Regions from separate parts of the Arthrobacter sp. CC3 genome, predicted to be linked through region 3. Evidence: riboswitches for the same ligand, from Rfam matches in the RefSeq annotation. Region 3 holds a riboswitch; each other region holds the start of a gene.
The links. Region 3 has a riboswitch for cyclic di-AMP ahead of PV761_RS18435 (NlpC/P60 family protein). Riboswitches for the same ligand answer to the same signal wherever they lie in the genome.

Region 1: linked by a shared signal. The riboswitch ahead of PV761_RS20875 (peptidoglycan DD-metalloendopeptidase family protein) and the one ahead of PV761_RS18435 (NlpC/P60 family protein) in region 3 are both predicted to bind cyclic di-AMP.
Region 2: linked by a shared signal. The riboswitch ahead of PV761_RS09775 (M23 family metallopeptidase) and the one ahead of PV761_RS18435 (NlpC/P60 family protein) in region 3 are both predicted to bind cyclic di-AMP.
Region 4: linked by a shared signal. The riboswitch ahead of PV761_RS23295 (hypothetical protein) and the one ahead of PV761_RS18435 (NlpC/P60 family protein) in region 3 are both predicted to bind cyclic di-AMP.

Annotation. Positions count from the first base shown of each region.
Region 1 is NZ_JARCCY010000049.1:7,583-12,392, reverse strand. Features, by position in the region: gene PV761_RS20885 (ZIP family metal transporter) at 1-663, shown strand, start outside; gene PV761_RS20880 (hypothetical protein) at 812-1,450, shown strand; cyclic di-AMP (ydaO/yuaA leader) riboswitch at 1,895-2,110, shown strand; gene PV761_RS20875 (peptidoglycan DD-metalloendopeptidase family protein) at 2,115-2,939, shown strand; gene PV761_RS20870 (isoprenylcysteine carboxylmethyltransferase family protein) at 3,925-4,548, shown strand.
Region 2 is NZ_JARCCY010000013.1:2,024-6,833, forward strand. Features, by position in the region: gene PV761_RS09765 (DUF3105 domain-containing protein) at 1-58, opposite strand, end outside; gene PV761_RS09770 (DUF305 domain-containing protein) at 85-759, opposite strand; gene PV761_RS09775 (M23 family metallopeptidase) at 756-1,538, opposite strand; cyclic di-AMP (ydaO/yuaA leader) riboswitch at 1,542-1,727, opposite strand; gene PV761_RS09780 (cytochrome c oxidase assembly protein) at 1,872-2,849, opposite strand; gene PV761_RS09785 (metalloregulator ArsR/SmtB family transcription factor) at 2,892-3,311, opposite strand; gene PV761_RS09790 (cytochrome c oxidase assembly protein) at 3,732-4,810, shown strand, end outside.
Region 3 is NZ_JARCCY010000036.1:24,872-29,681, forward strand. Features, by position in the region: gene PV761_RS18425 (metal-dependent transcriptional regulator) at 86-781, shown strand; cyclic di-AMP (ydaO/yuaA leader) riboswitch at 922-1,132, shown strand; gene PV761_RS18430 (M23 family metallopeptidase) at 1,136-1,960, shown strand; cyclic di-AMP (ydaO/yuaA leader) riboswitch at 2,073-2,267, shown strand; gene PV761_RS18435 (NlpC/P60 family protein) at 2,338-3,012, shown strand; gene PV761_RS18440 (NlpC/P60 family protein) at 3,171-3,926, shown strand; gene PV761_RS18445 (HNH endonuclease) at 4,149-4,649, shown strand; gene PV761_RS18450 (NTP transferase domain-containing protein) at 4,730-4,810, shown strand, end outside.
Region 4 is NZ_JARCCY010000071.1:9,584-14,393, forward strand. Features, by position in the region: gene PV761_RS23285 (dolichyl-phosphate beta-glucosyltransferase) at 1-651, opposite strand, end outside; gene PV761_RS23290 (hypothetical protein) at 801-1,265, opposite strand; gene PV761_RS23295 (hypothetical protein) at 1,485-2,264, opposite strand; cyclic di-AMP (ydaO/yuaA leader) riboswitch at 2,264-2,448, opposite strand; gene PV761_RS23300 (HAMP domain-containing sensor histidine kinase) at 2,586-4,118, opposite strand; gene PV761_RS23305 (response regulator transcription factor) at 4,120-4,810, opposite strand, start outside.

The DNA.
Region 1 (4,810 bases), on a different contig from region 3:
CGCGGACTGCTCGGCGTCACCGTCGGGCTGCTGGCCTTCCTGACCTTCGACGCCACCCTTGAGGCCTTTGATCTCGTCGCCGGCACCAGCGCCTTCGGCGGACCCCTCGTCGTGATCCTGGGGGCGCTGCTGTCCTACCTGGTGCTGGAGGCGACCGACGCCTGGATGCGCCGGCACCAGGACCTGCACACCACAGGGGAGCCCGCCGCACTTTCGCCGCGCAGGCTGGCACTACTGATCGCCGTCGGCATCGGGCTGCACAACCTCGGAGAGGGCCTTGCCATCGGCTCGGCCTACGCCGTGGGCTCCTTGGCCCTGGGCGCCTCCCTGATCATCGGCTTCGCCATCCACAACACCACCGAAGGCCTTGCCATCGTCACCCCCATGGCCCGAACAAGACCCTCCCTTGCCCGCCTCGCCGTCCTGGGCCTGATCGCCGGCGCCCCTGCCGTGCTCGGGGCACTGATCGGCTCCACCGTGTACCAGCCCACCCTGGGCGCATTCCTCCTCGGTCTCGGCGCCGGGGCCGTCGGCCAGGTCGCTGTCAAGCTCCTGCCAATGCTCAAGGACCCCGAAGGAAAGACCTTCACGCCGCTGACCGCCGGGGGAATCGTGGCAGGCCTGGCCGTCATGTTCGGCACCGGCCTGCTCGTCGTGGCCTGAAACCGGCCAAACCCGTGCCGGCGGAGGCCCGTGCCATGCCACCTGGCCATGGCAGCCGTTGAGACAGTAGGGATCCATCCGGCCGGTCCCGACCTGTTCGATCAGGTTGTTGTCCTGATGGATCAAGCTGGCGCGGGATAATGAGGCCATGGCCAAGACTCCCGCCCAGCGCATCAAAAAACACGGCAGCAAAGCCACGGTCCCCGCCCACCAACTGCCTCCTGTGATCAACTCCACAACCAGCCGGTCGCCGCAAAAGGCGCAAGGTAACAGCAACCTGATCGTTGTTGCCGGCGTCGTAGCCAGCCTTTTCTTGTTCTGGTACCTGCACTTGCTCACGCTGAACCAGATGACGCAGTTGTCCGGCGGTCTCGCGATGCCGGATTCCCTTGTGGGCGGCTTTTCCACCGAGTATGTTGGGCAGCTGCGCGCTGCCATGGACGATGACGCCCGCGGGCAGCTCGGCTACGTCCACAAAACCGCGGGGACGCTGTTTCCTCTCATTTTCGGCTTCAGTTGGCTCCTGCTGATCGGCACGAACGTGGCCGTCAAGACCGTGCGTTGGGCGTTGTGGATGGCGCCGATACTCTTCGTCATCATCCGACTGTGGGCCAACGCTGCCGTTGACGCCGCCCTTGCTCCTGCCACGCCCGATGCCAGCGCGGTGGCTGCGGCGTCAGCCCTCACGGTCGGGGGCTGGGTGCTTCTCTTCCTGAGCCTGATGGCGGGAGGGGCGGCGGTGTTCCTGGGACGCCGGGACGCCCGGCGGAGGCCCAGGCTGCCCTGACGATCCGCTGTTCCCAGCGGAGAATGTGAAGGTTTCCACACGAACGAACCGCGGGTGAAGTCAGTATTGCCGGTCTCATGTGGTTCGGACGGGCCCTCTGGGACCAACGAAAGAATCAAGTCCGACGTCAGAGCTTCCGCAGCCGCCGCCACATGGGTCAAAGGCGGCAGACGGCATCAAAGGCGACGGGCCGATAGTGGTCAAGGCCAAATGATGGCGTTCCGAATCCTTAACCATATTTAAGCGACGATGAGCAGCATGGTGGCGCACGGGATGGGCGAGACCCCGACTCCTCCAGTTGCGCTGACCCGGCGCACGTAATGCCGTGACGCCCCTTCCGCAAAGATAACGGAACGATTACGGTCCGATTAGTCAGCTATAGTTGAGCCTGAAGCATCGATACCAAAGCGTTACCTGATCCGGAGCCAGGCTCTGCCAGCGGATCAGGTGCACGAGTCACCAACTGGCAGAGGCGGAGGAACCATAACCGGCAGTCGCAGGACTGCCTTGGGGTGAAGTCCGTCAGCAGCAAGCCCTCATCGAGCTAAAAATCCTTCCGGGGACATCTCTGCGCAGAGTGCTTGTTACGGCGGACCGGGTCTTTGAACTCTCTGACCCGAATCCGACAGCTAACTTCGCAGGCTTACCCGGAGAGGAAAAAATCTTGGCCAGGCAATACTCCAGGGGCCGCCGACGCGCGACAGGCCCCGCTTCGGCGCGCCGGGCGACCGAGGTGTTTACCGCGGACAGGCCCCGCGATCCGCAGCGCGAAGCACGCCGTCGCCGGGGACCCTTCCGCCAGATCACTGATTTCGCCGCCTCCAGCGGTATCGGCCAGAAGGCCGGCATCGCGTTGGCAGCAACGGGCCTGGCACTCACCGTGACTGTTCCGGTGACCGGCCCTGTGATGGCCGCCCAGGAACCCGTTCAGGCCGCGTCCGCCGTTTCCACCGCCCCACAGCCTGAAATTTCCGCGGCGCCGGGAGCTCGAATCGACTTCAGCCGCTCCCCGGTAGCCACGAAGGCGGACCCGGACGGCAAGCTGAAACAACTGCTCAGTGCCCAGTCGGCCGGTGCCATCACCCGCGCAGCCTCCGCTGGAACTCTTGGCGCTCCGCTCGCTGCGATGACCACAGTTTCGCCGTTCGGGCTCCGGGTCAGTCCCATCACAGGCGGTTCAGGAGATTTCCATCGGGGACAGGACCTCGTCGCCCAGTGCGGCACTTCCGTCCTGGCCGCTGCCGCAGGTACCGTCACCTTCGCAAGTTGGGACCAGTATGGCGGAGGGAACCGCGTGGTCGTGGATCACGGCAACGGCCTGAAAACCACATACAACCACCTGTCTTCCTTCAACGTGACCAAGGGGCAGGCAGTATCCCGGGGAGACGTGGTGGCCTTCAGTGGGACCACGGGCGCCTCCACCGGCTGCCACCTCCACTTCGAGGTTGAAGTCAACGGGAAAGTTGTCGACCCCACCGGCTGGCTCTAAATTCAACTGATAGCGGGCTCCGCGCAAGCTTGCTCGCAGCGGCGGCCGGCTTCCATGCAGATACGCCAATGCTCGTGCATGCGATTCGCACTCGTCCGGGAGTCCGTGCAGACGGTCTGACAGGCTTTCAGGACGGCCCTGGTGATGTCCGATTTCGTAGCCGGTGTGCCGGGACAAGATATTCCCGGTAATGCCGCAGATGTAGGCGCTGCATATGGCCCAGTGCACTCGCTGCACGTCAGAGGTAGCCGGGATGGCCGTGCGCCTGAGCTGCCGGCACTCCTGACGCTGGAAGAAGTGGAAATGATCACTGAGTTCGGCGCAGTCCACGTTCCCGGAAAACCCGGGTCGTCCTGACGGCCACAGTCCGGGCTGGTGCGCGGCTCTACCGTGGAGCGTCGGGATCTGATGCGATCTCTGGCGCTGGCTCCTGGCGATGAGGGCAAAAGTTGCCGCTGATGCGAACGGAGAGATGCCCTGCAGCCGGACGGACTCCGGGCCGGGATCACCGAAGCTGGGGCGCTTTCGCACAGGACCTAGCGGTCCAACGCCGAGCCCGTGCCGAGCATCTTTCCGCCACGCCGATGGCATGCTGGGCGGGGTCGGCCCGCTACCCGCCGCCTCCAGGCCTCGGGCCGAATTTCGTCACACGCCAATCATGTCCCCTGGAAGCTTCGCGTTTATACCGGCGATCGGTAGCGCAAGCGAGGGGATCCAGGCCGGCGCAGAAGTGAAAGATGTACGCCGCCATCTCTGATCTCCGAAGTACGGTCGAGGCCCGGTCCGGGGCGCGTCTGGTCACTCACCAAAGGTCATCGAAGCCGGGCTGGGCAGAACAGCTTACGCAGTGTCAGCAATCTGGAAATTGCCGGAGGCGGATGCGTCCGGGCCGCTGGATCGCCAAAAAGTTATGGTATAAAGCCTAGGCGGCAGGAAGCGATTCGATAATGTTGATGAACCGGGTAGTGACGAGGGGTGATGGGTGATGGCTGTCGCTGCTCTCATCCTCACCGGAGTTTTTGCCCTGCTCGACGTCGCGCGCCACGTGATCCAGCGTCACCGCACGGGCGACGCCGGGATCCGGCAGTTCTCGGTCGGGCCTGGATCCCTGCAATGGTGGGCGCACTGGGGCATGGAATTCGGCACCCTGATCACGGGCGTGGCCGCGCCTATCGCAGACCTGACCGGACTCGCGCCGCTCGAGGTTCTGGACCACCCGGTGGCTCGCGGTGTCGGCACGGCACTTGCCGTGCTCGGCATCCTGGCTACCTTCGCCGCCCAACTTGCGATGGGAGCATCCTGGCGTATCGGTGTGGACGAAACCGAGCGAACCGTCCTGGTCACTTGGGGCCCGTTCCGGCTCGTCCGCAACCCGATCTTCAGTGCCGTGTTCCTGGCGTTCCTGGGCCTGACGCTGATGGTGCCCAACGTGGTCGCGGTCGCCGGGTTCGCCGCCATCCTTGTCGGCACCCAGATGCAGGTGCGCCGGGTGGAAGAGCCATACCTGCGCCGTACGCATGGCACCGCATATACCGACTACGCCTCACGGGTGGGCCGATTCCTGCCCGGCATCGGACGGCTGCGGTCTGATCAGCGGAATGAGCGTTGATGTCTGGCACGGGACGGCAGTCTGTAACCCCGGCAGGCAGCTGATGCCGTCCACCCGGGACCGCGCACCGCTTCAGCTGCCGACGCCACCTGCTACTTAGAGGAAAGCACCGAGGAAAATCACTGTTCCCGTGAAGGGCAACCGTGGCATCCGCGCACAAGAACCCGACCCTCATATGGTCGCCTCGGGATATGTAGCTGTCTTCGACAAGGACAGCCTGCACGCCGGCCAACCGAATCTAGCCCCGCCCGCCGCGCTGGGC
Region 2 (4,810 bases), on a different contig from region 3:
CCTGCACCGCAGCCAGGAGCGCTTTACGGTCCTCGTGGGCTTTCGGTTTACCAGACATGGGCGGTCTCGCTTTCTTAGGTGCGGTCAAAGTCGGCCGCGGAGCTCTTCAAGGGCAGTAATTTCAGCTGTCTGGGCTTCTACGATACGGGCGGCGAAGTCCCGGACCTTTGAGGTTTCCGCTAAGCGGGTACCGGCGGAGGCCATGGCGACGCCACCTTGATGATGGCGGATCATCAAGTCCGTGAACAACCAGTCAGCCTCCGCACCTGAGGATTCGCGAAGCGCCTGCATCTGTTCCGGGGTGGCCATCCCTTCCATGACACCTTCGGCGCCGTCTCCTTGGCTCCCGTGCGAGGCTCCGGACCCGTCATGAGTACCGCCGGCCCTCATCCACGCCATCGGCGGTGCTGACCCGGCCTGGGACAGGCCCCAGTCCTGCAGCCAAGCGAACATCTGGCCATTCTGATGCTGCTGGGCGGTGGCAATGTCGTAGGCGACCGCCCGGACCTCGGGGTCGTCGGACTTGTCCCGGATCAACAGGGCCATCTCCACTGCCTGCGCGTGATGGGTCTGCATGTCCCGGGAAAATCCCGCATCCGCGCCCGAGTCCTGGACGAGTGCGGGCGCTGTCGAAAGCCGGCCCAGGGCAAAGAAACCCAGTGCGGTGAGGGCCACGACTGTGACGAAAACAGCCCAGAGCCGCTTCCTGGGCAGCGGCGATGGTGCCGTGAGCTGTTCACGCGGCTCAGTGAGGTTCACGACCGGAGCCAGCCCTGCGGATCGACAGTTACGCCGTTTCGGACAATTTCGAAGTGCAGGTGACATCCGGTGGAGTTTCCGGTCGTTCCGGCCCCGCCGAGCCGCTGGCCCTTGGCCACCACCGCACCGACCGAAACCTCTATCGAAGACAGATGGTTGTACGTGCTTTTCATGCCATTGCCATGGTCAACCACGATGCGGTTCCCGCCACCGTTCTGGGACCATCCAGCTTCCACGACGGTCCCGGAGCCGGCGGTGAACACTGCGGTCTGGCAGGAGGCGACCAGGTCCAGCCCGGTATGAAGCTCACCCGAACCTCCCGTGATCGGGCTGGTACGGAATCCGAACGGAGAGGAGATGGACATGCTGGCCAGCGGCGCGCCCAGGCTGGAATCAACAGGTACGGCCATTGGCGGTGCCGCCGCTGCGGCGGGGGTCCCGGCAGCGGATCCTGCAGGCGCTGCCGGCGCCGGCCGGTCGGCGGGCCGGGTCCCGACTTCAGTCCGTGGATAGGTGATGACTGCCTGTGCCTGTGCTGCTATGGCCGGGGCAGCGGCCTCGACAGCAGCCGGCTGGGCGGCGGCGACGGTACCTGCGGCGGCAATAAGTCCGGCATGCGCGGCGGGTATGCCGGCGGCCAGCATGACAACAGCGGCAAAAGCCGAAGCCCCGGGCAGCCAGGCCGGGCGCGGGGACGGAGCCTGAGGTCGGGCGGCGGCGCGGCGGCGGGAGCGGTCATGGGGAAGGGCGCGGCGGCGGCCGTGGCGGGAGGGGGGCACAGCTGATCCTTTCGGGTCGCCTGCGAAGTTAGCTGTCGGGTTCGGACCAAGGAAAAAAGCCCGGACACAGTTCCGGCGCCGGCCCGCGTGGACCCGTACCGCTGTGTGTCTTAACCCCAAGGCAGCACGCTGCCGTTAATGGGTCCTCCGCCCCCGCCGTGTGAGTTCGTAGTATGGCGCCGCCGGCGGGGCTGAGCGTCCGGAGCCAAGGCTTAATACAGAAAAGCCTGAATCAACATTACACGACCACCACATATGTCACAATTCGATAACAACGGAGATGGTGTTTTCTACAACCCGTACAACTCTCACGAGGGTCAAATCGTTCCCGGACTACTCGGGCCAGCGCCGCGGTTCGGGCCTGTCCGCCAACTCCTGCAGGTAGTCGTTGTAGGCGTCGAGTTCGGGGGTCCCTGCGGTCAGTTCGGCCCGGTCGATACTGGCATTGGATTTGGTTTCTTCGCGTTGCCATCGGACCAGGATGAACATCAGCAGGAGCACTCCCGGCAGTTCGCCGTAGGACCAGGCCAGTCCGCCGGCTATGCCCTGGTCCGTTATCGGGTTGATGTTCCAGCCTGGAGGCGGTGTGGCGAAGAATTTCACCATGGGTGCGGTGGCCATCATGAGTACCACCCCGAAGAAGGCGTGCAGCGGCATCTCCGCGAAGATGTCGATCATCCGTCCGAAGTGGGTCTGGCGGCTCGGCAGCGGATCAGCGGAAATCAGCGGCACCGTGAACAGGATCCCGGAGATCAAAAACAGCAGTTCCAGGCCGACGTGGCCGTACCAGGTCGGCAGCAGCAGGTCCGCCAGCCCGGAGAAGTACACCCCGTAAAAGCTGAGCAGGAACAGCGGGATCATGAAGGCGGGGTGAATTGCCAGGCGTCCCCATCGTGAACGCAGCCCCCAGAGTGCTGTCCGGAGGACGGGGCGGCCCATCCTGCCGTGCGGTGTTGCCCGCAGCAGCAGTGTCCCGGGGGATCCGATGACCAGCAGTGGCGGAACGGCCATCATCAGGGTCAGCTGCTGGAACATGAAGATGGAGAACATCCGCAGCCCGTACCCTTCAATGCCGGCGCCCATGACCACGATGAGGGCCAGGCAGCCCAGCAGGAAGGAACAGGTCCGCACCACGGACCAGCGCCGGCCCTGCCGCCACAGTCTGATCGCCCCCGCCAGGTAGAGCACTGCGGCCAGGAGCATCAGGGCAGGGATTAGCGGAACAGGCTGCAGGTTAGGCGCCAGGTATTCAGCCAGCGACGGGGGCAGCGACGGAAGCCAGACCGGACCGGTCATGTCAGGCACAGACATCGCTGCACCGGGTATCGCCCTGCCGGGACCGGACTGCACCTGTCAGGGTGCGTGAGCACTTCCGACCATCCGCAGCCGGTCCTGACCGGTGTGGCCGACGTGTGTCAGGCCGAGATCGAGAAGCATCCGGACGTGGGAGTCGGCCAGTGAGTAGTAGGCCATCCTTCCCGAACGGCGCACCGACACGACCCGCGGCCCGCGCAGCAGGCGCAGGGCATGGGAGACCCCGGACTCGCTCAAACCGGTCGTTGCTGCCAGGTCGCACACGCACATTTCTCCTTCGAGGAGAGCGATGAGGATCCTGACCCGGCCAGGGTCCGAGAGCAACCCGAAGATCACGGCCAGGTCCGCCACGTCCGAGTCCCCGGGCATCTTGGATCTGACAGCCTCCACTTTGTCTGCATCGACAAGCCGGACAAAACACTCCGGCCCGGCGGGGGCTCGGGGTGGAATCTGCGTCATCCATCTAGGCTACCTTTACGTGCTAACGCTTCGCGTTTCCCCATAGTTCCCTGGCAAACCGTACGGAGTGCTGGCAGGCGCGGGTACGCCCGTCTGGGAGCGGGCGATTAACGTGTGAACAACTCTACAGATAATCTGGTGTCGCGCGCTGCCCTCAGTTTCGCGCTCCATTTCCTGCCCTTTCGGGACGGGGTCAGGACCAGGTTAGGACTTATTGTGGCCCTCAAAGCCTCCACTTCACAGGAGAGGCCGGCTGTTTCGCCCAGGCCGGTATGGCTGGTTGTCGCTTGTGCAATCGCCCTGGCGGTGCTTTTGGTTGCGACAGCCTTTGGCCGGGGAACTCTTCCGGCTGAGGCCCGGGATCCGGGGGCGCTGGTCCGGTGGGGATACGGTGTCGCGCAGACCGGACATAATCTCGCGATGGCTGCAACGATCGGGGCCCTTGTCTTTGCCACGTTCATCGTCCCGCCCCTGCTGAAGGCTCCGGGACGGGGTTCCCGGGACCACGGCGGTGACGTTCGGGCATCCCGGGCGGCGGCCGAACATCCGGCCTTTACCCGGATCATGATGCTGGCCGCCGCCGCCAGCGTCCTCTGGACCTTGTCAGCCGTCGCCGTGCTGGTGCTGGGCTTCGCGGACATCGCCGGTCTGCCCGTCTCGGGCAGCCCCGAGTTCTCCGCCGGCCTCGCCGCCTACATCAGCGAACTGCCCACCGGCAATGCGTGGCTGGCGGTGGTCATGATCGCAGCAATGGTATCGACTCTGCTCTTCAGTGTCCGGTCCCCGGCGCCCCTGGCGGCTACTGCGCTGCTGGCCATGGCAGGGGTGCTGCCCCTGATCCTGATCGGCCACGCCTCCAGCGGCAACGACCACGAGCAGGCCACCAACTCCCTGGGCCTGCACCTGGTCGGGGTGTGCCTCTGGTTCGGCGGACTGATCGCCCTCACCGTCGCCGGAACAGCACTGGGCAAGGACACAGCCGCTGTCCTGCGCCGGTTCTCGTCCCTGGCCCTGTTCGCTTTCATTCTGGTCTCCGCCTCCGGCATCATCAACGCCTCGATCCGGATGCCGCTGCCCGAAGGGCTGACTTCCCCGTACGGGGTCTTGGTACTGGCCAAGACCGCAGCCGTCATCGTCCTGGGCATCATCGGCTACCTGCACCGTGCACGACTGATCCCGGCGCTGGAGCAGAAAGCCCCGAGCGGGAGTGCGGGCCCGGTGCTGTGGCGGTTCATCGTTGCCGAACTGCTGATCATGGGCGCCGCCAGCGGCCTGGCCGCGGCGTTGAGCCGCACCCCTCCCCCGGGCGGGGAGGAAATCCGCGCCGCCCTCACCCCGGCCGAAATCCTCACCGGATATGTCCTTCCGCCGGAACTGACGCCGGAACGGTGGTTTACGGTGTGGCGGCCGGACTGGCTGTGGATCGCCCTGGCCATAACCGCCGCCGTCTTCTACCTCATGGGTGCCCGGCGCCTACGGTGGCGCGGAGACAGCTGGCC
Region 3 (4,810 bases):
GGTCCACCCCGCCGAGGCCAACGTGGAAGCCTTTGCGCGGTACGGTGGGACTGACGCAAGGACTGTGCTCGAGGAGCTGAGCTGGATGACCGATCTAATCGACACCACGGAGATGTATCTTCGGACAATCTTGGAGCTTGAGGAAGAGAACATCGTGGCTCTCCGCGCCCGGATTGCCGAACGGCTGCGCCACTCCGGACCCACCGTTTCGCAGACCATCGGGCGGATGGAGCGTGACGGGCTGGTGGTTGTTTCGGGGGACCGGCACCTTGAGCTGACTGAAACCGGCCGGAAACGCGCCACCGAAGTCATGCGCAAACACCGCCTCGCGGAACGGCTCCTGGCCGATGTGATCGGACTGGACTGGGCGTATGTCCATGACGAAGCCTGCCGTTGGGAACACGTCATGAGCGAGCGGGTGGAGCGTCGCATCTTTGAACTCCTCAACCACCCCACCGTTTCCCCCTACGGCAATCCCATTCCGGGACTGGCGGCGCTTGGCGGTCAGCCGGCTCCCGCTTTCACCGACGGTGTGGTCAACCTCCTTGAGGCCATGACCGCGTACGGGGCCGACTCGCGTATCACCGTGAGCAGGCTGGCCGAACCCATCCAGGTTGAGCCGGAGTTGCTGGTGCAGCTGGATGAAGGCGGAATCCGGCCCGGAGCGTCCCTGGCCCTCGAGCGCGTCGGCGAATACATCTCCGTGCGTGTGCCCGAGATCGAAGGCGCGCTGGAGTTGCCGCCCGAGGTTGCTGCCCACGTGTTTGTTACGGTCAGCTAACCGGCGTAGTGGTAGGACCACCTACAACTTACTGAGACCCAGATAACGGAATTATTACCGCGCTGATTAATCGCCTATAGTTGAGCACTAGCGCCGATACAAAAGCGTTACCTGATCCGAAGCCGAGCTCTGCCAGCGGATCAGCGTCAGAACCATCTCCTGGCAGAGGCGGAGGAACCACAATCGGCCGTTGAATACGGCCTTGGGGTGAAGTCCGTCAGCGGCAAGTCACCTCCGACGAAGGATTCCCTAGGGACACCTGTGCCGGATGCCTTGCAATGGCGGACCGGGTCTTTGCACTCTCTGACCCGAATCCGACAGCTAACTTCGCAGGCTCTCCAGAGAGGATAATTCTTGACCACGCAGACCGTCAGGGGCCGCCGCAGGGCGACCGGTCCCGCTTCGGAGTACCCCGTGGCCGAAGCCGTTATGACGGTCAGGCCGCGCGATGCACACCGTGATGCGCGCCGACGCCGCAGCCTGTTCAGCCAGGTGACGGAGTTCGCTTCGGCAAGCGGCGTGGGTCAGAAGGCCGGCATTGCCCTCGCCGCCGCCGGACTGGTGCTCACCGTCTCCGTCCCGTCGACCGGGCCCATGATGTCCACTGCGGACACCGGGAACGCTGCCGCCACCGCTTCGGTTGCGCCCCAGCCCGAAGTGTCCGTTGCTGCAGGTGCCAAGATCGACTTCAATCGGACCTACGTGGCCACCAAGGGCGATCCCGACGGCAAGCTGAAACAGCTCCTGAGCGCACAGTCGGCAGGGACGATCACGCGTGCGGCCTCCGCGGGCAGCTTGGGGGCTCCGCTGGAACAAATGATTTCGGTATCTCCCTTCGGTTTCCGCACTAGCCCGATCACGGGTGGCTCAGGTGAGTTCCACCGGGGCCAGGACTATGCGGCACAGTGCGGCACCAGCGTCCTCGCCGCTGCGAGCGGAACAGTAACCTTTTCGGGCTGGCACCCCTATGGCGGCGGAAACCGCGTGGTGATCGACCACGGCAACGGCCTCGAAACCACTTACAACCACCTGTCGTCCTCCAGTGTCCAGGTGGGGCAAAAGGTGGGCCGCGGGGACGTCGTGGCGCTCGCCGGGACCACCGGAGCCTCCACCGGCTGCCACCTCCATTTCGAAGTGATGGTCAACGGCGAAGTCGTCGACCCCACCGGCTGGCTCTGACCAAGCGATGGGTTACTCTCGCATTCCTGTGACATGCCGTGACCTGAATGTGACATGCGATCGGAATTCCTGTACCGTTTAAAGCACGCCAACTTTTCCGAAGTTGGCGCTCTTGAGTGGATTGCCTAACTCTGCCACCGCTCAAGGTCCGTTCGCATGACATCGTCTGGCAGAGGCGGGGGAACCAATTTTGGTCTTCGCAAGAAGACCTTGGGGTTAAGTCGCAAAAGCTTCCCAGGAAGCCGCGCGGCCGGGTGACTCCCATCCGAATCCGACAGCTCACCTCGTAGGCATTGGGAGAGGCTACCTTCGTGTCTACACGCAACACTTCTGCGCGCCACCGTGCGCAAACGGTTCGTACGAACCCGTTGAACTCCGTGTCCAGGGCTGTTACTGCCAACGCCGGGACCGTAGGTCGCCAGGCGGCTGTGATCGCAGCCGCGTCCGGACTGATCCTCAGTGTTGGCATGCCGGCAAATGCCGCCGATACCAACCTGGGTGTTTCCGCTTCGACGGAGTCCGGCTCTCAGTCAGCCCAGCTGGCCGTAAGCGCTGAACCGACAGCGACTGTTTCCTTCGAGCGTCCGTCCGTCACCACGATGGCAGCGCCGAAGATTGAAACCGTCCGGGCACAATCCACCGGTACCGACGCCAGTGAGAACCCCACAGCAGCTGACGGGGAGGCCAAGGCCGGCAAACTTGCCGACGCCGCCTCCTCTGCAGCAGCATCTGGCCTCGCCGCCATAGCGTACACCGGCATTGGCAGCGCCTACGTCTGGGGCGGCACCACCCCCAGCGGCTGGGACTGCTCAGGCTTCACCCAGTGGGTCTACGCCCAGGCCGGCATCAGCATCCCCCGCACCAACGCATGGACCGCCATGAAGCCCACCGCCACCCCGGCGCCGGGCGACTTGGTCATGCAGAACGGCGGAGCTCACGTTGGCATCTACGTCGGCAACGGCATGATGATCAGCGCGCTGAACCCGTCGCAGGGCACGCTCCTGCACGCTGTGTCCGCCACGGGCACATCCGCGTTCTACACGCTTCGCTAGAACACGCGGCGCTTCGCTCCATCACGGGTTTCCCGTCGCTGAAGCGCGCGTTCTTCGCTATATAAACCTGTTCGGGCCGTTCCGGCTTACCCCCAAGATGCCGGAGCGTCCAAACCGCGGCCTGCCACGCAGTCTGAGGAAAACGAAAGAGAGAAATAATGACTACTCGTGCGATCGCACGGCACCGCGCCGAGGTTACCAAAACCAACTCGCTTGCTGTCATTGCCAAGGCTGTCGGCGACAACGCCGGCGGCGTGGGCCGCCAGGCTGCGGTTATCGCTGCAGCTTCCGGCCTGGTCCTGACCAGCGGTATCGCAGCGAACGCTGCCGATACCAACGTACAGCGCGAAGCAACCTCTGCTTCCACCCTGGAAGTGCAGTCCTCTGCTCCGGCCAACATCTCGGCCGCTTCCAGTATTGCCATCTCCTTCGAGAAGCCGGCTGTCTCCACCTCCCCGGCTCCGGTCGTCGAGGCTCCCAAGCCTGTCGTCGAGGTTCAGGAAGCTGCTCCCGAGGCTGCTCCGGTTGCCGCGACCGTGTCGGCCCCGGCCGCCCCCGCAGCTGCAGCCCCCGCTGCCGCCAGCGGAAACGGTGCCGCGATCGCGGCTGCAGCGTACGCCCAGCTCGGCGTTGCCCAGGACTGCACGATGCTTGTGACAAACTCTCTCGCTGCGGTTGGCATCAACTACCGCGGCTGGCCCGCAGGCTACCTGTCCCTGGGCCGCACCGTCAGTGCAGCTGAAGCCCAGCCTGGCGATCTCGCTTACTATCAAGACGGCGGCATGGGCAGGGCCCACATTGCTGTTTACGTCGGCAACGGCATGGCCGTCCACGGGGGCTGGAACGGCGGAACAACCGTCCTGTTCAGCGTCAACGTTGGCTCCGGCCCGGTCTTCATCCGCGTCGGCGGCTAATACCCCGGTTTCCGCGTAACAAAAGGACCCCTGCCTTCGGGCTGGGGTCCTTTTGCGTTTCCGGCAGGTGAATTTTTGCCGACACGGAGTCTATGGTAAGGAGCCGATTCGGCGATAGGCCACTTGAGTGTTTACTCTTGTGTTGTCGATCCATAGCCCGGACAAGCAGAGGGCAGCCGGCCCTCGAGCCCCTGACGGGTGCGGCCGTGAAGAGGTATGTGCATGCGCACTCTCGTTCTTAATGCTGGATATGAACCGCTGGCGGTTGTGACCTTCCGCCGGGCGCTGGTTCTTGTGCTGACCGGAAAAGCTAGCGTAGTGGCCGAAGGCGACGATCCTGTCGTCGGGCCGCAGGAGATCCTGGGCCGTCCGTCCGTGATACTCCTGAACCGCTACATCCGGCCCCGGTACAACACGATCACTGCTGTGAGCCGCCGGGGCGTGTTGCGCCGTGACGGCCACCGCTGCGCCTACTGCGGGAAAGCAGCACACACCATTGACCACGTCCACCCGAAATCGAGGGGCGGTGCCGATTCCTGGGAGAACCTGGTGGCCGCCTGCCTTCGGTGCAACAACGTGAAAGGCGACCACACGCCCGCCGAGATGGGCTGGAAGCTCAGGTTCGTCCCCGCGCCTCCGCACGGCACCATTTGGCAGATCAAGGAACTGGAAAAGCCCACGCCCGCCTGGGACCCTTTCCTCCTGCCCGAATCCGCCGCCTAAGGCTTCACGGTTTCTAAGGCTTCACGGTTCCTAAGGCTGCACGGTTACGCGGTGTCGGCCTGCATGGCTAGGCTGGCACTGTGGAGTTTGATGCCTTAATACTGGCCGGCGGGCGGTCATCGCGCCTGGGTGGCGTGCCCAAGTCCCAGTTGGTGTACGAC
Region 4 (4,810 bases), on a different contig from region 3:
AATTGCCTTGAACCCGCACTGCGCATCGCTGAAATGTGCACCCATCAGCGTGTGCAGCAGGAGGTTGTATCCGCGTGAAATGAACTCGCGCCAGGGGCTGCGGACCACCTGGGAACCGCGCGCCAGCCGGGTTCCGATGGCCAGATCGGAGTGCCCGGACATGAGAGGCGCCACCAACGGCGCCAGCGCAGCGAGGTCCGTGGAAAGACTCACGTCCATGTAGGCAAGAACGGGTGACGGCGACGCCAGCCAAACGCTGCGAAGGGCGTTGCCGCGCCCCTTCGCGGGCAGCCGGACCACGGTGACTTCGCGGAGCTCACGGGCTATGCGTTCAGCTGCTTTGAGCGTGCCGTCGGTGCTGGCGTTGTCGGCCACGGTAATCCGGAACGCGTGCGGGAAGCTGCCGAGCAGATAAGCGTGCAGGTGCCGCAGGGATCGCTCCAGGTCCCGCTCCTCGTTGTAGACAGGGATGACCACATCAAGAACGGGGAGGGCAGTTCCTGCATCCCCCGGGGTTCTGGCGTCGATGGGTGCGCGGCGGGTCTGCCCCGTTGCGGGCGGCGAAACGCTGCCGGACGGAAGATCGACGACGGCCCGCGGCTGCGATTGCGGTTGGAGTATGGATCCCGCGGCCTGGTCAGTGAGCGTCATGGTTCCACTATGCGACCGGCGGATATGAAGGATTTAGGCCAAAGCTGTGCAGCTCCTGTGGGATTTTGCCGTTGTCTGGAAACGGGCAAGGAGACGGCGGCGGTGCGCCCACCGTCATTGGTGGACGCACCGCCGCCGCGGATGGTGCGTCAGGGCCCCAACAGCGAGCAGATGTTCGTTGCCGTGCCGGCCCCGGAGAATCTCCGCAATTCGTTGCCGTCGGAGTCCACGGAGAAGTTGACATTCCCCCGCGTGAGGACGAGCCCGTCAGGGGAGGGGAGTTGGAGGAGGTTATTGCCGGTCGCTCTCACTTCGACCACATTCTCGCTGGGGAACGAAAAGAAGAGGACTCCGGTGATGACCAATTTCAGGGGCTTTCCGTTTGGCCCCGTCAGGGTGATCTTCAGCCCGGGAGAAGTGCTGATGATGTCCCCTGAGGGAGTCGTGATGTTTTTGGCCTTACCGGTGACTTCACCGGTGACGAGAAAACCACAGTTCATGAATGAAGCGGGTCCGTCCACAGTGATCGGCGGGCCGGAAGGGGCAGCAACGGCCGGCGCGGCAGCCGCGAAGATTGAGGCCAGGACGGCCGTCGGAACTAACCATTTTTTCATTGTTGTGCTCCCTGCATCTTGACGACGGCCCGGGGGCCGGCCGCCGCTTGGAAGACGATGGAAAGCGGCGGCGACCCAGAGTCACTCCACAACCTTGTGAAAACCTTGTGGCCCCGGGAACGGGGGGAGCCAAATCCCGCAAAACAGCCGAAGGCCCCGAATCGCGTGGATTCGGGGCCTTCGGCTCATGCGGACCAAGTCCGGCGAGGGTGCGCCGGCTTAGTACCAGTTGTTGGCGTAGTGGAAGTTCAGGGCGCCACAGGGGGAACCGTACCGTTCCTTCACGTAGTTCAAGCCCCAATTGATCTGGGTACGGAAGTTGGTCAGGTAGTCGGATCCGGCGCTGGCCATCTTTTCGGCCGGCAGGGACTGGACAATGCCGTACGCGCCACTGCTGGCGTTCGTGGCTGTGGTCTTCCAGTCGGATTCCTTGGTCCACAGGGTGGTCAGGCACTGCATCTGGTCGGCCGCCCAGCCGTAGGTACCGAGCTGCGAGGCGGCGTACGCCTGGGCAGCTGCGGGGTCGTCCACGGCTACTGGCGGTGCCGGGGCAGGAGCCGGTGCCGGGGCCGCAGCAGGTGCGGGTGCAGGCGCGGGTGCCGGTGCTTCCGGTGCGGACTTCTCCTCCGGTGCCGGCTGCACGTCGGACGACTGAGCTGCCAGGCTGACGGACGCCGGGGCGGGCATGGCCGATACCAGGATCTTTTCGAACGCGAGCTTCGACTCGGCGTTTGCGGTTGCGGCGCTGGCTTCGCCGGTTGCAGACGTAGCCGGGGCTGCAGGTTCTGAAGCCTGGCCGGCGGCGCCGACTCCGATCAGGACGGCGCAGGCCGTGGCTACTACAGCGGCGCGGCGGCCGGAACCCTGCAGTCCGGCAGCAAGCCGGGCCAATGGGGATGCGGTGGTGGCTGGCTCGGCGCGGTGGCGCGAACGTTCCGCAGGCGTCTTGGACTCGTCGGAAGCGCGCTCCGGACGTACTTCTAGCGTGGATTTAGTCATGGTTGCCTCTCGATGCCGGCGGAGTTAGCTGTCGGGTTCGGATGAGGTCATCCGGCCGCACGGAACTTCACGTGTCGGCTTCACCCCGAGGGCGGCTGTGCAAGATGCCCGGAGACCTGGGTCCCCCGCCTCTGCCTAATCATGAGGAAATCCGGGTAGCGGCAGAGTTTGGCGTCCATCCGGATATGCGGCTAGAACGGTGGCCGCACTCTAAAAACGGTACAGGAGTATCGCGCTTAAGTCACATTTCGGTAACGAGGATCACGACGGCGGCGCGTTGACTTGCGCCGGAACGGCTGGCTCGCCGCTCTGGAACCGGAGTTAGGCTGCCGGCGGCTCGCAGGGCAGGCGGAGGGCGAACTCGGTGCGGCCCGGGCGGGAATTTACCTCGACGGTTCCGCCGTGCGCTTCCACGATGGACTGCACGATCGACAGGCCCAGTCCGCTGGTTCCTTCGGACGCGGCTGCGCCGCCGGCGCCCGCACCTGAAGCGGAGCGGGCCGGACTGGTGCGGGCGGCGTCCGCCCTGGCAAAGCGGGCAAAGACCCGGTCGACGAACTCCGGCGGTATCCCCGCACCGTTGTCCGTCACGGTCACCACGGCACTGCCGTCGGCGGACCGCATCACGCCGGTGACCACGGTGGTTCCGGGGTCCGTGTGCTTGCGGGCATTGGAGAGGAGATTGGCCAGCACCTGGTGCAGCTGCTTGGCGTCGCCGCGGACCACAACGGGCTCGTCCGGCAGTTCAAGCTGCCAGACGCGGTCCGGCGCCATGACCTTCTCGTCGCTGACGGTTTCCACCACCAGTTGCGTCAGGTCCACGTCGCTGATCTTGAGCGGCTGGCCTTCGTCCAACCGTGCCAGCAGCAGGAGATCCTCCACCAGGGTGGTCATCCGTTCCGACTGGCTCTGTACCCTGGCGAGCGATTTCTTGCCGTCAGGCGTGAAGTCCTCGGTCATCCGCATCAGTTCTGTGTAGCCGCGGATGGCAGTGAGCGGCGTGCGTAGCTCGTGCGAAGCGTCCGCCACGAACTGGCGCACCTTCGTCTCACTCTGCTGCCGGGCCTCGAGTGCCTTGGACACGTTGTCCAGCATGAGGTTGAGGGCGTGGCCAACGCTGCCCACTTCAGTTCCGGGGTGCGCGTTCGACGGCGGTACCCGGACCGCCAGTGCCACTTCGCCGGCGTCGAGCGGCATGTTCGAAACCTGCGTGGCCACCTCAGACAGCTGCTCGAGCGGTTTCATGGTGCGGCGGATGAGGACCGTTCCGGCCAGGCCGATCAGGACCAGCCCTCCCATCGACACGATCACCATGGTCCACACCAGAGAGTTGAGCGTGTTTTGCTTTTCATCGAGGGGGAGCCCGGTGACAATCACGTCCCCGTACTGCGCTTCCACGGCAACCAGGCGGTAGGAGCCGGTGGACAGTGTCCGGTCAACCGGGCTTGCGTCGTGCCGGAGGGCCAACAGGACCTGGTCGTCCTCGGCCGAGAGCGATGCGGTCGTGGCGTCGTTGGCCAGGAACCCGGCGGTGCTGACATTTCCGTTGTCGATCCGGGCAATGAGGGTTCCGATTCCTTGGCCCTTGCCCTCCAGCGGGTCGGGCCTGCCGGCCGGGTTGCCGAGCCGTGGCCTGCCCGCTTCGTTGGAGAGCCTTGAGGCCTGGCTTAAGCGATCGTCGAGCTGCTTGGTCAGGAAGGAATCCATGGACGCGTAGCTGAACAGGCCAATGGCGCCGCAGATGGCCACCAGCAACGCCATGGCCACCAGCACCAGCCGGGTGCGGAGGTGCCACGTGGACGGATCGAGCCAGCGGCGGCGGTCCTTGCGGATCTCGCCGGAAAGCGTGGGCACCTCAATCCGCCGGTTTGATGACGTAGCCTGCGCCGCGGACGGTGTGGATCATGGGCGGGTGCGTGGCATCCACCTTCTTGCGCAGGTAGGAAATGTAGAGCTCCACGATATTGGCCTGGCCGCCGAAGTCGTAGTCCCACACACGGTCCAGGATCTGGGCCTTGCTGACCACGCGCTTGGGGTTTTCCATGAGGTAACGGAGGAGTTCAAACTGCGTGGCCGTCAGCTGCAGTTCCTCGCCGGCGCGGGTCACTTCACGAGTGTCGATGTTGAGGACGAGGTCGCCCACCACCAGTTCGGCGGTGTCCATGGCGGCCACCCCGGAGCGCTGGACCAGCCGGTGCAGGCGGAGGAGCACCTCTTCCATACTGAAGGGCTTGGTGACGTAATCGTCGCCGCCGGCGGCCAGGCCGAGGATGCGGTCCTGGACGGCATCCTTCGCCGTCAGGAAGAGCGCAGGCACCTCCGGCGCGAAGGCGCGGATCCTGGTGAGCAGCTCGACGCCGTCGAACCCCGGGAGCATCACGTCCAGCACCAGGACATCCGGGCGGAACTCCTTGGCCAGCTTCACGGCTTCGGGACCGTCTCCCGCGACGGCTACGGACCAGCCTGCCATCCGCAGGCCCATGCTCATAAGCTCGGAGAGGCTGGGTTCGTCGTCCACCACCAAAGCCCGGATGGGGGAGCCGTCC